2 regions of the Kitasatospora sp. NPDC088548 genome follow, and region 2 is predicted to be linked to the other one. Evidence: predicted binding sites of a transcription regulator. Region 2 holds the regulator's gene; the other holds the start of a gene.
The links. The regulator HrcA, encoded in region 2, represses chaperone genes, less so after heat shock. The targets are predictions, from matches to a motif close to TTNGCACTCNGNNNNNCNGAGTGCNAA.
Positions count from the first base shown of each region.

Region 1: ACIP82_RS27240 (FmdB family zinc ribbon protein) is a predicted target of HrcA. The motif match lies at 2,981-3,007, and genes of this name have one in related genera.

Region 1 covers NZ_JBIVMI010000024.1:91,754-99,312, reverse strand. Annotated here, with positions in the region: gene ACIP82_RS27255 (sigma-70 family RNA polymerase sigma factor) at 88-1,059, shown strand; gene ACIP82_RS27250 (hypothetical protein) at 1,283-1,516, shown strand; gene mscL (large conductance mechanosensitive channel protein MscL) at 1,550-1,969, opposite strand; gene ACIP82_RS27240 (FmdB family zinc ribbon protein) at 2,643-2,969, opposite strand; gene ACIP82_RS27235 (MFS transporter) at 3,106-4,482, opposite strand; gene ACIP82_RS27230 (potassium/proton antiporter) at 4,885-6,375, opposite strand; gene ACIP82_RS27225 (penicillin acylase family protein) at 6,692-7,559, shown strand, end outside.
Region 2 covers NZ_JBIVMI010000004.1:116,221-123,779, reverse strand. Annotated here, with positions in the region: gene ACIP82_RS08065 (PDZ domain-containing protein) at 1-1,906, opposite strand, end outside; gene ACIP82_RS08060 (16S rRNA (uracil(1498)-N(3))-methyltransferase) at 2,023-2,772, opposite strand; gene dnaJ (molecular chaperone DnaJ) at 2,958-4,100, opposite strand; gene hrcA (heat-inducible transcriptional repressor HrcA) at 4,174-5,208, opposite strand; gene htpX (zinc metalloprotease HtpX) at 5,470-6,390, shown strand; gene ACIP82_RS08040 (hypothetical protein) at 6,413-7,003, shown strand; partial or broken gene ACIP82_RS08035 (hypothetical protein) at 7,046-7,204, shown strand; gene ACIP82_RS08030 (DUF3097 domain-containing protein) at 7,248-7,559, shown strand, end outside.

The DNA of each region.
Region 1 (7,559 bases), on a different contig from region 2:
GTTACGTGTGAGCCCTGCGGGGCCCGCATTTCTTGCCCTCTCGGGGCAGGCAGGCAGACCCCGGCAATACCAGCAAAGGGAGCAAGCATGGCCACCCGTGCCGTCGTTCGCGACAGGGCCGACCGGACTCGCGCGGCCCGCCCGACCAACCTTGAGGCCGACCGCGACCTGGTCGGTATGTACCTCGACGAGATCGCCAGGACGCCCCTGCTCGATGCCGCCGAGGAGGTCGAGCTCTCGCTGCGGATCGAGGCCGGTGTGTACGCCCAGCACCTGCTGGAAGCGGGCGAACTGCCGAAAGGCGTGAAGCGCAAGGAGCTGGAGGCGATAGCCGAGGACGCCGAGCGCGCCAAGGACGTCTTCATCCGGTCCAATCTCCGTCTCGTGGTCGCTGTGGCGCGCCGTTACCCGCGCAGTGGCCTTCCCCTGCTGGACCTCATCCAGGAGGGCAACGCGGGCCTGGTGCGGGCGGTGGAGAAGTTCGACTACGCCAAGGGGTTCAAGTTCTCCACCTATGCCACCTGGTGGATCCGGCAGGCGATCACCCGGTCGATCGCCGACCAGTCGCGCACCATCCGGCTGCCCGTCCACCTGGTCGAGGAGCTGGGCCGGATCCGGCGGGTGCAGCGGGAGAAGTCCAAGGAGCTGGGCCGCGAGGCCGAGCCGGCCGAGATCGCGGCCGAGCTGGACACCACCGAGGCGCGGATCAAGGACGTGCTGGACTGGGCCCGGGACCCGGTCAGCCTCAATATGTCGGTCGACGACGAGGGTGAGACCCAGTTCGGCGACCTCGTCGAGGACACCGGAGCGACCTCCCCCGAGGACGCCGTGATGGTCATGCTCCGCCGTGAGGAGCTGGACGGTCTGATCGGGCGGCTGGACGACCGTACGGCATCGATCATCCGGTCGCGGTACGGGATGGAGGACGGCCGCGAGCGCACCCTGACCGAGGTGGGCAAGCAGCACGGGCTGACCCGTGAGCGGATCCGCCAGATCGAGAAGCACGCGCTGGCCGAGCTGAAGCGGATCGCCGACCACTCGGGCTTCGAGGCTGCCTGAGCTGCCTGATCTCCCAGCCCGAGGGGAGCGGCCGGCAGGCCGCGTGCGGGTGTGCTGTGCGTGCCGTGACCGTCGTGGCGGGCCGTGCTGCGGAGCGCTCCGCACCAAGGCCCGTTCTCTGCCGACGGCGGCGGCCCGGCGAGCTTCTAGGCTGTAGGGGCAGGTGGGGGACGGGTAGAAGCGGCAGGGGATCGGGACGACAGTGAACAACGGAGGCGGGTCGGTGAGCGAGCAGGATTCGGTACGGGGTGCCGAGAGCGCCGAGAGCGCCAAGCGTGGGAACGAGGACAAGAAGGCGCCGAAGGCCCGGCTGGTCTTCCGGGACCCGCTGGACCAGCAGTCCCGGGACGACACCGACGCCGGCTGGGGCGACCGCCCGGGAGCAGGCTCCGGGGGCGGTGGCGGACGGGGGCTGGACTGGTACCTGAGCCAGCGCCCGCCGCACCACGGGGACTGAAGGGGCCGACGGGTCCGCCGTCGGCGGGGGCGGTCAGCGCTCCCGCGTGACCAGCGCGTCGCGGATCTCGGTGAGCAGGACGACCTCCTTGGCCTCGGCTTCGATCTGCGTCTCGGCGAGGCTCTTGCGCTTGGCGGCGAACCTGGTCATGGGCAGGATCAGGCAGAAGTAGACGACGGCCGCGGTGATCAGGAACTGCAGGGCCGCGCTGAGCACGGAGCCCCACAGGATGAAGACGCCGGAGGTGACCTCGCCGGTCGCGCTGACCGCACAGGGACCCTTGAGGCAGGAACTGTAGGACGCCAGATCCTTGGCTCCGAAAACACCGACGATCGGATTGATTACGCCCTTGACGAAGGCGTTGACGATGTTGGTGAAAGCCGCACCGATGACAACGGCGACGGCGAGGTCGACGACATTTCCACGCAGCAGGAATTCCTTGAAGCCTTTCATGTCGCGTGAACGACGAAGTCGTTGTCCGGTTACGGGTGATCTTCCTCCTTTCCCAATTGGCAACCTGTTTGGTGCAGGGCCGCGGCTCCCGGTGGCCAGAGCGCCGCTCGCGCCGGTCCACTGGCGAGCGCGGTGACCACGGCGAGCAGGACCAGAACCGGCACCCCGCCCCGCCGCCGTACGGGGTGCCACAGCCGGTGCCACCCGCCGACGCCGCGCCGGATCGGCGGAAACCGGGGCACCTCCCGCTGCGGCGGGACGGCCGGCGCGGGCGGCGGAGCGGTGTACCTCCGGGCCGGAGCCGACTGCGGGGCGCGGGGCAGCGGGGACGAGAGCGGGAGAGTGAGGGGGAGGGGGAGCGTGAAGCTCGGGGTCGTCATCGGGCACCACCGGTGGTCGCAGGGCGCCGGCCCCAACCGGGCCGGTCTCTTGTGACCCACACTCTGCGCCGCGCCCACGGCGGACGGAACCCCTCTTTCGGATCCTGTGGAAAACCCGGGGTTGTGGATAACTTCGTACACCCACACGGGTGAGGCTGCCCGTTTCCGGGAATGCGACGGGAATGCGAAAGGCCCGCCGACTCCGCCAAAAAGCGGGTCAACGGACCTTTCGAATGCCTGGATCGGCCGGGGTGCCAGAGGTTCGGCGGTACCCGGCCTGAGCCGCTCCGGCCTCAGCCGGCCGACTTCGCAGCGGGAGCCGGGCTCGCCGCGGGGGCCGAGCCGTTCGAAGCGGCGGTCGACGGGGACGACGCGCCGGACGACACCGAGGACGAGCCCCCCGCCGGGGACGACGAAGCGGCGCCCACCGAGCTGCTGGAGGACGAACGGCTGTCGGTCCGGTAGAAGCCCGAGCCCTTGAAGACCACGCCCACGGCCGAGAAGACCTTGCGGAGCCGCCCCTGGCAGTCGGGGCACGTGGTCAGTGCCTCGTCGGTGAACTTCTGCACCGCCTCCAGGCCGTTGCCGCACTCGGTGCACTGGTACTGGTACGTGGGCACTTGTCTTCCTCCTGGCACTCTCGCCTGATGAGTGCTAACGATGGTCAATGATGCGGCATTCCGCTGGATCAGTCCAGCGACTCCGGTGTGAGATGAGCCGGGGCGCGACCGCGGACCACCGCCCGGACCGGTCGGCTCAGCCCTTGACCGCGCCCACCAGCTGCGCCGTCGCGGTCCGCCCGGACGCCTCCACGCCCGGCGAGTCCACCGAACCGACCGCGCCCGCCGAGTCCGGCGTGCCCGCCGAGTTCGCCGAACCGGCCACGCCCGGCGCGACCAGCAGGTGCCGCAACGCGATCAGCGTCACCAGGCCCAGCCCGGCACCGGCCACCGTCACCAGGAACCCGGCCGACGGGCCCCACCCGTCGATCAGCTGCCCGGCCACCGTGGACCCGGTCGCCAGACCGAGGCCGATGGCACCGGTCAGCCAGGTGAAGGCCTCGGTCTTGGCGCCGTCCGCGACCAGCGTTTCGACCAGGGTGTACCCGGTGATCAGCGTCGGGGCGATGGCGAGGCCGCAGACCAGCCCGGCGGCCGTCAGCGCGACCAGGTCGGGCATCGCCCAGAGCGTCGAGCAGCCGAGCACCAGCAGCGCGTAACTGGCGAGCAGCCGGTGCCTCGCGGCCCTGCGCCAGGCGACCAGACCGTACAGCACACCGGCCAGCATCGAACCGCCGGCGAAGACCCCGTACACGATGCCACCGGCCCCGTGCCGCCCCACCGAGTCGGCGAAGGCGGTCACCGAGACCTGCATGGCGCCGAAGACGGAGCCGACCCCCAGGAACACGCCGGCCAGCAGCCGGACGCCCGGGGAGGCGAGCGCGGAGGCACGACGGACGCCGGGCTGGTGCGGGTGCCGGGCCGGGGCGGTGCGGCGCTGGGCGGCGAAGGCCAGCCCGCCGGCCACGGTCAGCGCGGCCTCGCCGATCAGCCCGGCGGACGGGCTGACCGAGGTGGCGATGGCGCCGGCCAGCACCGGACCGATCACGAAGGTGAACTCGTCCGTCACCGACTCGAAGGCGAAGGCGGTGTTCAGCTTGGCGGCGGGCGCGCCGTCCGCGGAGAGCTTGGCGACCCAGCGGGCCCGGACCATCGCGCCGACCTGCGGCACGCTGGCGCCGGCCGGGGCGGCGGCGAGGAACAGGCTCCAGACCGGGGCGTGGCCGAGCGCCAGCGCGATCAGCGCGCCGACCGAGAGCGCGTGCACCAGCACGGTCGGGACCAGTACGGCCGCCTGGCCGTAGCGGTCGGCCAGCCGGCCGGTCTGCGGGCCGATGAGGGCCTGGGCGACGGCCGAGACCGCCGCGACGCTGCCGGCCGTGCCGTACGAGCCGTGGGTGTCGAGGACCAGCAGCACGATGCCCAGGCTGAGCATCGCGTAGGGGAGCCGCGCGGCGAACGCGGGCGCCAGGAACGTCCAGACGCCGGGCGTGCGCAGCAGCGCGCCGTACCCGATCCGGGCGGGCGCGCCGGCACCGGTGTCCGGGGCGGTACGGGCGTCCGCGGTGTCCAGGGCGGCGCGGGTGTCCGCGGTGTTGTCGACCGTTCGGCGGGCCGTCACGGTCGGTCCTTCCTGCTGCCTGGTAGCGCGGAAGGGACATGGGACGGCCCCGACGGCGCCGAGAGTCGTCCTCTCGCGCGTCGACCGGGGTAGTTACCGGGCCGGGCCGGCGCGGTGCGCCGAGGGCCGGGCCGCGGCCGCCGAGCGGTCGCGCCAACTCTGCATCAGGCAGATGCTGGGTGTGTATCAACCATCATACGTATACGCGCGTAGATAGCGCGCTGACCCCCACTTTACAGGGCAGATCCAATACTGTCCCGCCGGATGAAGGCGCCGGGCCGGTGAACAGCGGTGAACGCGGGGAGAAGCCCCCGCGCCGACCGCCCGGGACCGCCCGGCCGGCCACCCGCCCGTTCAGTCACCCCGCCCGTTCAGCCACCCCGCGAGCTTGCCGCCCTTGTCCACGGCCCGCAGCCGCCGCTCCGCCGCCTCGCCGACCTCGTCCGTGGTGACCACCAGCAGCTCGTCGCCGCCGCGCAGCACGGTTGCCTTGTCGGGCACGAAGCTGTTCCCCTCGCGCACCACCAGGGTCACCGCCGCGCCGGCCGGCAGCCGCAGCTCGCCGATCTCCACGCCGGACATCCGGGAGGCGGGGGAGAGCGCCACCGACAGCAGGTGGCCGTGCAGCTTCTCCAGCGGCGCGGACTCGATGCCCAGGTCCTGGCCCATCGAGCCCTCGGAGATCCGCAGCCGCTTGGCGACCCAGGGCAGGGTCGGGCCCTGGAGCAGGGTGAAGACCACGACCAGGATGAAGACGATGTTGAACACGTCCTGGGCCCTGGGCGTGCCCGCCACCATCGGGATGGTGGCCAGCACGATGGGCACCGCCCCGCGCAGTCCGGCCCAGCTCAGCAGCGCCTGCTCGCGGCCGGGCAGCCGGAACGGGGTCAGCGTGAGCATCACCGACAGCGGCCGGGCCAGGAAGACCAGCACGGTGCCTATCACCAGCGCGGGCACCACGGCGGAGCCCATCGTCCCGGGGGTGCAGAGCAGGCCGAGCAGCACGAACATGCCGATCTGGCCGATCCACGCCAGGCCGTCGGCGAAGCCGCGGACGGCCGGGCCGTGCGGCAGTTTGGCGTTGCCGAGGATCACGGCGCTTATGTAGACGGCGAGGAAGCCGGAGCCGTGCAGCAGGGCACCGCCGGCGTAGGCGAGCACGGTCAGTGCCATGACGGCGATGGGGTAGAGGCCGGAGGACGGCAGGGCGACGTGCTTGATGCCGTACGCGCCGAGCTTGCCGATCGCGAGGCCGACCGCCGCGCCGATCGCCAGCTCGGCGGCGATCGTGCCGATCAGGACGTACCAGGAGTCCAGCTCGCCGGTGGTGGCGAAGGCGACGACCAGGATGACCACGGGTGCGTCGTTGAAGCCCGACTCGGCCTCCAGCAGGCCGGTCAGCCGGTGGGGCAGCGGCACCATCCGCAGGACCGAGAAGACGGCGGCGGCGTCGGTGGAGGAGACGATCGCGCCGAGCAGCATGGAGGTGCGCCAGTCCAGGCCGACCAGCCAGTGCGCGCCCGCGGCGGTGACGAAGACGCTCACCCCGACGCCGACGGTGGCGAGCACGGTGGCCGCCGGCATCACCGGTTTGACCTCGCGCCAGCTCGTCTTGAGACCGCCCTCGGCCAGGATCACCACCAGGGCGGCGTAGCCGAGCACCTGGGTCAGCGCGGCGTTGTTGAAGGAGACGCCGAGGCCGTTCTGGCCGAGGGCGACGCCGATCCCGAGATAGATCAGCAGGCTTGGTAGCCCTGATCGGGTCGAGATGCGCACGGCAACCACCGCGACCAGCAGGATCACGGAGAACTCGAGGAGCAGCTGGTTCAGGTGGTCGACATTCACGCAGGGGCACCTCGAGCGGGCTGGGGGCGGGCGGGGTGTCTGACGGCGGTGAGGCCGAAGGGGGAGCCGACCGGCAAGGGTCAATGCTCCCCTTGCGGATCGTTACTCAGTCTAACATTTTGCCATATCTTTAGTTTCGCTTCTCACACAGGCCTTCATCGGGCGTCCGGGGCTTCCCAGTTGACCTCCTCCGATCCCACGGTGAGCGTCCCCCGTGCACGCCCGCCAGCCGACTCGGCCTAATGTGGTGCCCTGCCATGGCCGAGTGCCCTGGACACGCCCGCCCGCCCCCCAGTCGAGGACCGCAAGGACCCAGATGCCCCGCTCGAAGAAGTTCCGGCGCGCCCGTCTGATCGTGATCGTGCTGGTAATGCTGCTGGTGGCCGGCGCCGGCTACGGCGGCTACCGGGGGGTGGCCGCGGTCCGCGCGTCCTTCCCGGAGGTCGACGGCAGCGTCAAGGTGGCGGGCCTGAGCGCGCCGGTCGACGTCAAGCGGGACGCCAACGGCATCCCGCAGCTCTACGCCGACACCTCCGCGGACCTCTTCCGCGCCCAGGGCTATGTGCAGGCCCAGGACCGGTTCTGGGAGATGGACGTCCGACGGCACATCACCGCCGGCCGGCTCTCCGAGATGTTCGGCGACGGCCAGGTCGAGACCGACTCCTTCATCCGCACCATGGGCTGGCGCCAGGTGGCGCAGAAGGAGTACGACACCCAGCTCTCGGCGGACACCAAGAAGAACCTCCAGGCGTACGCGGACGGCGTCAACGCCTGGCTCGCCGAACATCCCGGCGGCCAGAGCGCCTCGCTGGAGTACACCCTGCTCGGCGTCGTCAACAGCGGCTACAAGCCCGAGCAGTGGACGCCCGTCGACTCGGTCGCCTGGCTCAAGGCGATGGCCTGGAACCTCTCCGGGAACCTCCAGGAGGAGATCGACCGCTCGCTGCTCGCCCAGGACTTCAGTCCGGAGAAGATCGCCGAGCTGTACCCGGAGTACCCGTACGCCCGCAACGGCACGATCGTGAAGACCGGCACCGTCGTCGGCGACAGCTACCGCCCGGCCGACGGCTCCAGCCAGGCCGGTGCCGGGACCACCGCCCAGGGCGCGGCCGCCACCAAGGCGATGCTCAAGGACGTCACCGACCGGATAGACGCGATGCCGCAGATGCTCGGCCGTCAGGGTC
Region 2 (7,559 bases):
CCAGCTGCTCGGCGCGGCGCTTGCGGAAGTCGAACCGCTCCAGCGTGGGGCGCGGCCGCTCGTCCTCCAGCGAAGCCGCCTCGTCGCCGAGTTCACCGATCAGCGGGACCCTGGTCCAGAGCACGCCGTCCTTGGCGGCCTTCAGGTCGCCGAACCGGCCGCCCTCGACCGGGAAGGGCACGATCCGGTCGGCGATGCCGTCCAGGTCGACCCGGGTGGCGGGCGGTGCGTCGGCGGCGCCCTCCTCGCCGTCCGCCTTCTTTCCCTTGGGCTCCTCCTCCTCGCCTCCGACCGGGCGGCCGGCCCGCTGCGGCCCGAACGGCGACGGTGTGTCGGCGGCCAGCGTGACCAGGTACGGGCGGCAGCCGTTCGGGAAGGACAGGTCGAAGGCGTGCGAGTCGTAGACCGGGTCGAAGCTGCGCACCGAGAGGAACGCCAGGTGCTTCCCGTCGGCGGTGAAGGCCGGCGAGGTGTCGACGAACCGCTGCTGGGTGACCTCGCCGACCGTCCGGGTGGCCAGGTTGGCCAGCGCGATCTGCCGCAGCGACCACGACCCCAGGCCGGGGACCGGCCGGGACCAGGCCAGCCAGGCCGAGTCCGGGCTGAACACCAGCCCGCTGACCTCGCCGTCCCGGCTGTGGGCCAGCTCGTGCACGGTGCCGTCGGCGAGCGTGACCAGCAGCACCCGGCCGTCGTGCGCGGCGACCGCCGCCTGCTTGCCGTCCGGCGAGACCTCCAGCCCGAGCACCCGGCCCAGCCGCCCGGCGGCCAGCCTGCGGCGCTCGGTGCCCAGTACCGCCGGGGCGTACTCGAGGGCGTCCTCGCCCTCGGCGTCCGTCACCCAGAGCACGCCCTGCCCGCCGTCCTCGCCCGGCACCACCCGGGCCAGCCGGCCGCGGACCCCGGGCGTCTCGGCCAGCACCCGGGCCGGGCCCTCGCGGTGGGTCAGCCAGTGCACGCTGCCGCGCACCACCACGGCGCCGGCCCGGCCGGTGCGGTCCGGGGCGGCGCTCTCCAGCCAGTGCGCGGCCGCCACCGGGCGGGGGCGGCGGCCGGCCCGCGGCCCGGCCAGCCGGATGTCCAGGCGGCGCGGCTCGGCGCCTTCGAGGTCGTCCAGCAGCCAGAGGTCGCCCGCGCTGTGCCAGACCACCCGGCTGCCGTCGGTGGCGGCGCCGCGCGCGTAGAAGCCGTCCGGGGAGGTGGTGTGGCGGCGCAGGTCGCCGCCGTCCGGAAGGCTGGAGTACAGCGCTCCGACGCCCTCGTGGTCGGAGAGGAAGGCGATCCGGGAGCCGTCCGGCCCGCCGACCCAGAGCGGGGACTCGATGTGCCCGTCCAGGGCCTCGTGCACCCGGGCGAACTCGTCCCGGCCGATCCAGAGCTTGCCGACCCGGCCGCCCCGGTACCGCTTCCACCAGGCGGGCTCCGCTCCGAACGCCGAGACCAGCAGCGTCCGCTCCCCACCCGGCTCCTGGGCCAGGCCGCCGATCGGCCCGTACGGCAGCCGGACCGGCTCGCCGCCGTCCAGCGGCACCGCGTGCGCCCAGGTGCGGCGCAGGGTGGCCTGCCCGGCGGTGGTGGTGGCGACCGGGCGGCCGTCGGCCGTCCAGCCCTGGACCTGGGTCTGGCCGCTGCCCCAGTACGTCAGCCGGCGCGACGGGCCGCCGTCCACCGGCGCGACGTGCACCTCGGGCGCGCCGTCCCGGGTGGAGGTGAAGGCGATGTGCCGCCCGTCCGGGGAGAACCGCGGCCGGCGGACCGGAACGTGATCGGCCGTCAGCCGCCAGGCCCGGCCGCCGTCCAGCGGGGCCAGCCAGACGTCGTTCTCGGCGACGAAGGTGATCAGGTCACCGTGCAGATGAGGGTGGCGCAGGTACGCGCCCGCTGGGGTGCTCCGAGGTTCGCTCACGCGGTCAGCCTAGGCACCGACCCTGGCATCGCGCCCCGGTTTTTACGGACCACGACCCGCCGCGACCCACCGGGTCCGCCACGACCCTCCGCGACCCGCCCGGCGGATCCCGCCGGTCAGCCCCAGCGGCCGCTGCGGCCGAGCAGCAGGGCCCCGGCGGCGACCCCGGCGGTGGAGGTGCGCAGCACCGACGGGCCGAGCCGGTAGGGCGCGGCCCCGGCCTCGGCGAAGGCGGCCAGCTCCTCCGGCGAGACGCCGCCCTCGGGGCCGACCACCAGCACGATGTCCCCGGCGGCGGGCAGCGCGGCCGCGGCCAGCGGCTGGGTGCCCTCCTCGTGCAGCACGGCGGCGAGCGCGGCGCCGGCCAGGACGGGGGCCAGCTGCCGGGTGGTCATCGGGTCGCGGACCTCGGGGAAGCGCAGCCGGCGGGACTGCTTGCCGGCCTCCCGGGCGGTGGCCCGCCACTTGGCGAGCGCCTTGGCGCCGCGGTCGCCCTTCCACTGGGTGATGCAGCGGGAGGCGGCCCACGGGATCACCACGTCGACACCGACCTCGGTCATGGTCTCCACCGCCAGCTCGCCGCGGTCGCCCTTGGGCAGCGCCTGGACGACGACGATCCGCGGCGCCGGCTCGGGCTCCCGGCGGACGGCGGCCACGGTCACCTCGATGGCGTCCTTGCCGTGCACCGCCGCGACGGTGCCGTCCACGCCGAGCCCCAGCCCGTCCGCGAGCGTCACCGCCTCCCCCGGCTCCAGCCGCTTCACGGCGGCGGCGTGCCGCCCCTCGGGACCGTCCAGCCGGACCACCGCACCGGGCACGGCGGCGGCGATCCGCTCGGTCTCGACGACGAACACGGGCGCGGTCATGGGGCTTTCCCTCCGGGACTGGTACGGGGCCGGCGGACGGCCGGCGCGGGAGACCCCGCGCGGGCCGGCGGCCGCGAACGGGGCGGGGGGGGGGGGGGGGGGGGGGGGGGCGGGGCGCGCGGCCCCCCCCCCCCCCCCCCCCCCCCCCCCGCCCCTCGTGGTGCTTGCACACTCCTGCGGGCGCCTCAGCGCCCGTTGAACGCGTCCTTCAGCCGGGAGAACAGCCCCTGCTGGCCGGGCGCGAACTGGCCGGACGGCCGCTCCTCGCCGCGCAGCACGGCGAGGCGGCGGAGCAGGTCCTCCTGCTCGGCGTCGAGCTTGGTGGGCGTCTGCACCTCGACATGCACTATCAGGTCGCCCCGGCCGCCACCGCGCAGGTGGGTGATGCCCCGGCCGTGCAGCGGGATCGACTGGCCGGACTGGGTGCCGGGCCGGATGTCGAGCTCCTCCAGGCCGTCCAGCGTCTGCAGCGGCACCTGGGTGCCGAGCGCGGCGGCCGTCATCGGGATGGTGACCGTGCAGTGCAGGTCGTCCCCGCGTCGCTGGAACACCGTGTGGGTGGTCTCGGCGATCTCGACGTACAGGTCGCCGGCGGGGCCGCCACCGGGGCCGACCTCGCCCTCGCCGGCCAGCTGGATGCGGGTGCCGTTGTCGACACCGGCCGGGATCTTGACCGTCAGGGTGCGCCGGGCGCGGACCCGGCCGTCGCCCGCGCACTCCGGGCACGGGGTCGGCACGACGGTGCCGAAGCCCTGGCACTGCGGGCAGGGGCGGGAGGTCATGACCTGGCCCAGGAAGGACCGGGTGACCTGGGAGACCTCGCCCTTGCCGCGGCACATGTCACAGGTCTGCGCGGAGGTGCCGGGCGCGGCGCCCTCCCCGCTGCAGGTGGTGCAGGTGACGGCCGTGTCGACCTGGAGTTCCTTGGTGGTGCCGAAGGCGGCCTCCTCCAGGGTGATCTCCAGCCGGATCATGGCGTCCTGGCCGCGCCTGGTCCGCGAGCGCGGGCCGCGCTGGCCGGCCGCGGCGCCGAAGAAGGCGTCCATGATGTCGGAGAAGCCGAAACCGGCCGCGCCCGCGCCGAAGCCGCCCGCGCCTCCGCCGCCGTTGGGCGAGAGAGGGTCCCCGCCGAGGTCGTAGACCTGACGCTTCTGCGGGTCGGAGAGCACCTCGTAGGCGGCGTTGATCTCCTTGAACCGCTCCTGCGTCTTCGGGTCCGGGTTGACGTCCGGGTGCAGTTCGCGCGCCAGGCGCCGGAACGCCTTCTTGATCTCGTCCTGCCCCGCATCCCGTCGGACGCCGAGTACCGCGTAGTAGTCCGTGGCCACCAAATGCTCCGCTTGTTCCGCCTGTAGTAGTGCTTGCGACTGGGTACCACCATCGGTCTGATGGTGGCTGTTCCTACGACTCGGCCAGGATCTGGCCCACGTACCGTGCCACCGCTCGCACCGCCCCCATTGTGCCCGGATAGTCCATCCGGGTCGGACCGATCACACCCAGTTTGGCCACGCTCTCGTCGCCCGAACCGTAACCGACGGAGACGACCGAGGTGGAATTGAGCCCCTCGTAGGCGTTCTCCCGGCCGATCCGGACCGTCATCCCCGCGTCGCCGGTCTCACCCAGGAGGCGGAGCAGGACGACCTGCTCCTCCAGCGCTTCCAGCACCGGCTGGATGGTGAGCGGGAAGTCGTGGCCGAAACGGGTCAGGTTGGCCGTGCCGGCCAGCATGATCCGTTCCTCGTTCTGTTCGGCGAGCGCCTCGAAGAGCGTCGCCAGGACGGTGACGACGGCCGGCCGGTCGGCCGCCTCGAAACCGGCCGGCAACTCCTCCAGCAGCCCCGGCACCTCGGGCAGCCGCTGCCCGACCGCGTGCGCGTTGATCCGCGCCCGCAGATCCGCGAGGAGGGTCTCGCCGACCGGGCCCGGGCAGTCCATCATCCGCTGCTCGACCCGGCCGGTGTTGGTGATCAGGACCAGCATCACCTTGACCGGGGCCAGCGCGACCAGCTCGATGTGCCGGACGGTCGACCGGGAGAGCGAGGGGTACTGGACCACCGCGACCTGCCGGGTGAGCTGGGCGAGCAGCCGGACCGTCCGGGCGACCACGTCGTCCAGGTCGACCGCACCGTCCAGGAAGTGCCGGATCGCCCGCCGCTCGGGCGCGCTCATCGGCTTGACCTCGGCGAGCCGGTCGACGAAGAGCCGGTAGCCCTTGTCGGTGGGGATCCGCCCGGCGCTGGTGTGCGGCTGGTGGATGTAGCCGTCCTCCTCCAGCGCGGCCATGTCGTTGCGGACGGTGGCCGGGGACACGCCGAGGCTGTGCCGCTCCACCAGGGCCTTGGAGCCGACCGGCTCCTCGGTTCCCACGTAGTCCTGGACGATGGCGCGAAGCACCGCGAGCTTGCGGTCGTCCAGCTGACGGACCTCACCGGCCATGGGGCACGCACCTCCGTCTTCGCACGTTGTCCGTAGTGACATGTGTCCGTTCTGGCATGTTGCGGGCCGTTCTGGGAGGCCCCGGCTTTGGCACTCTGAACAGCCGAGTGCCAGAACCGTACCTGCCAGTGTAAGGCCCGGGTCCGACGGCAGGAACGGCCCGGCCCGAGTGATCCTGCGCGCAATATCCGGCGCGCGGGTGATGCCGAGGGCCCGTCCGGGTGGCAGCATCGAAAGCGAACGGCTAACGGAGGAGCAGCGATGTCGAGCTCGGGCCAGCACACGCGCTTCGCACCCGACCGCGGCCTGACCGGCCGCATGGTCGCGACGATGTTCGTGATCGGGCTGCTGTACGTCGGATTCACCGGCCTGCTGATCGTGCTGCTGCGCGGGGCCTGGCCACTGATCGTGCTGATCTCGGGCGGTCTCTTCGTGGCCCAGTTCTGGTTCAGCGACAAGATCACCGAACGGGCGATGGGCGCCCACCGGGTGAGCCCGGAACAGTATCCGCAGCTGCACGGCACCATCGACCGGCTCTGCGCGCTGGCCGACATGCCCAAGCCGCGGGTGGCGGTCGCCGACAACGACATGCCGAACGCGTTCGCCACCGGCCGCAACCCGCAGAACGCCGTGGTCTGCGTGACCACCGGGCTGCTGCGGCGGCTGGAGCCGGAGGAGCTGGAGGGCGTGCTGGCGCACGAGCTCTCGCACGTGGCGCACCGGGACGTGGCGGTGATGACCATCGCCGGGTTCCTCGGGGTGCTGGCCGGGGCGATGACCCGGATCGCGATGTACGGCGGATTCATGGGCGGGGGCCGCAACAACAACGACTCCAACGCCGCCATCGCCGCGCTGATCATCCCGCTGGTGTCGATCGTGGTGTACGCGATCAGCTTCCTGCTCACCCGGCTGCTCTCCCGCTACCGGGAGCTGGCCGCCGACCGCGCCGCCGCCCAGCTCACCGGCCGGCCCAGCGCGCTCGCGTCGGCGCTGACCAAGGTGACCGGCCAGATCGCCGCGATCCCGTCCAAGGACCTGCGCCAGGCACAGCCGTACAACGCCTTCTACTTCGCCCCGGCGCTGAGCGCCCGGGAGACCGCCTCGCAGCTGTTCTCCACCCACCCGTCGCTGGAGCAGCGGCTGGAGCAGCTGGCGAAGATCTCGGCCCAGCTGGGCCGCTGAACCACCTCGGGAAAGGACCGCCGTGGGATTCCTGGACGCCCTGTTCGGGCGCACCAAGCCCGTCAAGCCCGACCTCGACCAGCTGTTCGGGGTCCCCTCGGCGGCACTGACCCTGGAGGCGGCGACCGGCTTCCGGCCGACCGGTCTCGGCTCGGTCTGCTTCGCGGCCGTCGAGGGCGGGGCGTTCGGCGAGGTCGAACGGCAGGTGCGGGCGCTGCTGGACGCCGACACCGAGCGCGGCGGCGTCCCGGTGGAGGCCTCCAAGGACGGGTACGGCTACTCCTGGCTGCTCGCCCGGCACACCCCGGAGGAGCTGCCGGAGCTGGTCAACGACCTGCACGCGGTCAACAGCGAGCTGGAGGCGAACGGCTTCGGACCGCAGCTGCTCTGCTCGCTGGTGGCCTTCCGCGACGAGCGGGGGCAGTCGCTGGCGCTGGTCTACCTGTACAAGCGCGGCACGTTCTACCCGCTGTGTATACGCCCTGGCGGGCAAGAGAAGCGGAACAACCCTCTGGAGATCGAGATCTCCAACATGCTCAAGAACGATCTTCGCATCGAACCAGACCTGAGCCGGTGGTTCCCCCTCTGGGGTGCGCCAGGCCTGGAAGGCTGAGGCGTGGCAGAGAGAGCCTTCTTGGTCCGGTTTATCGGAGCGAAGCGCGGCACCTTCTACCCGTTCGCGCCGATGCCGGGCGGCGGGGAGAAGCGGAACAGCCCCCTGGAACTGCAGGTCAACGCCATGCTCGGGAACGACCTGCGGCTGGAGAAGGACCTCACCCGCTGGTTCCCGGTCTGGGGCGCGCCGGGGCTCTGACCTCCCGCCGGCCCTCCGCCGGATTTCCCTATAGTCACCTTCCATGCGCAGCCACCAGTACGGACCCGACCTGACCCCGCCGTGGAAGCGGCAGCAGCCCGCCCCGGAGGTGTCCGCCGAGCGGGACCTGGTGGTGGAGGAGGCGGCGACCGGCTTCTGCGGAGCGGTGGTGCGGTGCGAGAAGACCGCGGAGGGCTTCACCGTCACCCTGGAGGACCGCTTCGGCAAGCACCGGGTCTTCCCGCTGGTGCCGCGCGGCTTCCTGCTGGAGGGCCGGCCGGTCACCCTGGTCCGCCCCCCGGCGGCCGCGCCCGCGCCGTCCCGGGCCCCCGGCCGCACCGCCTCCGGCTCGATC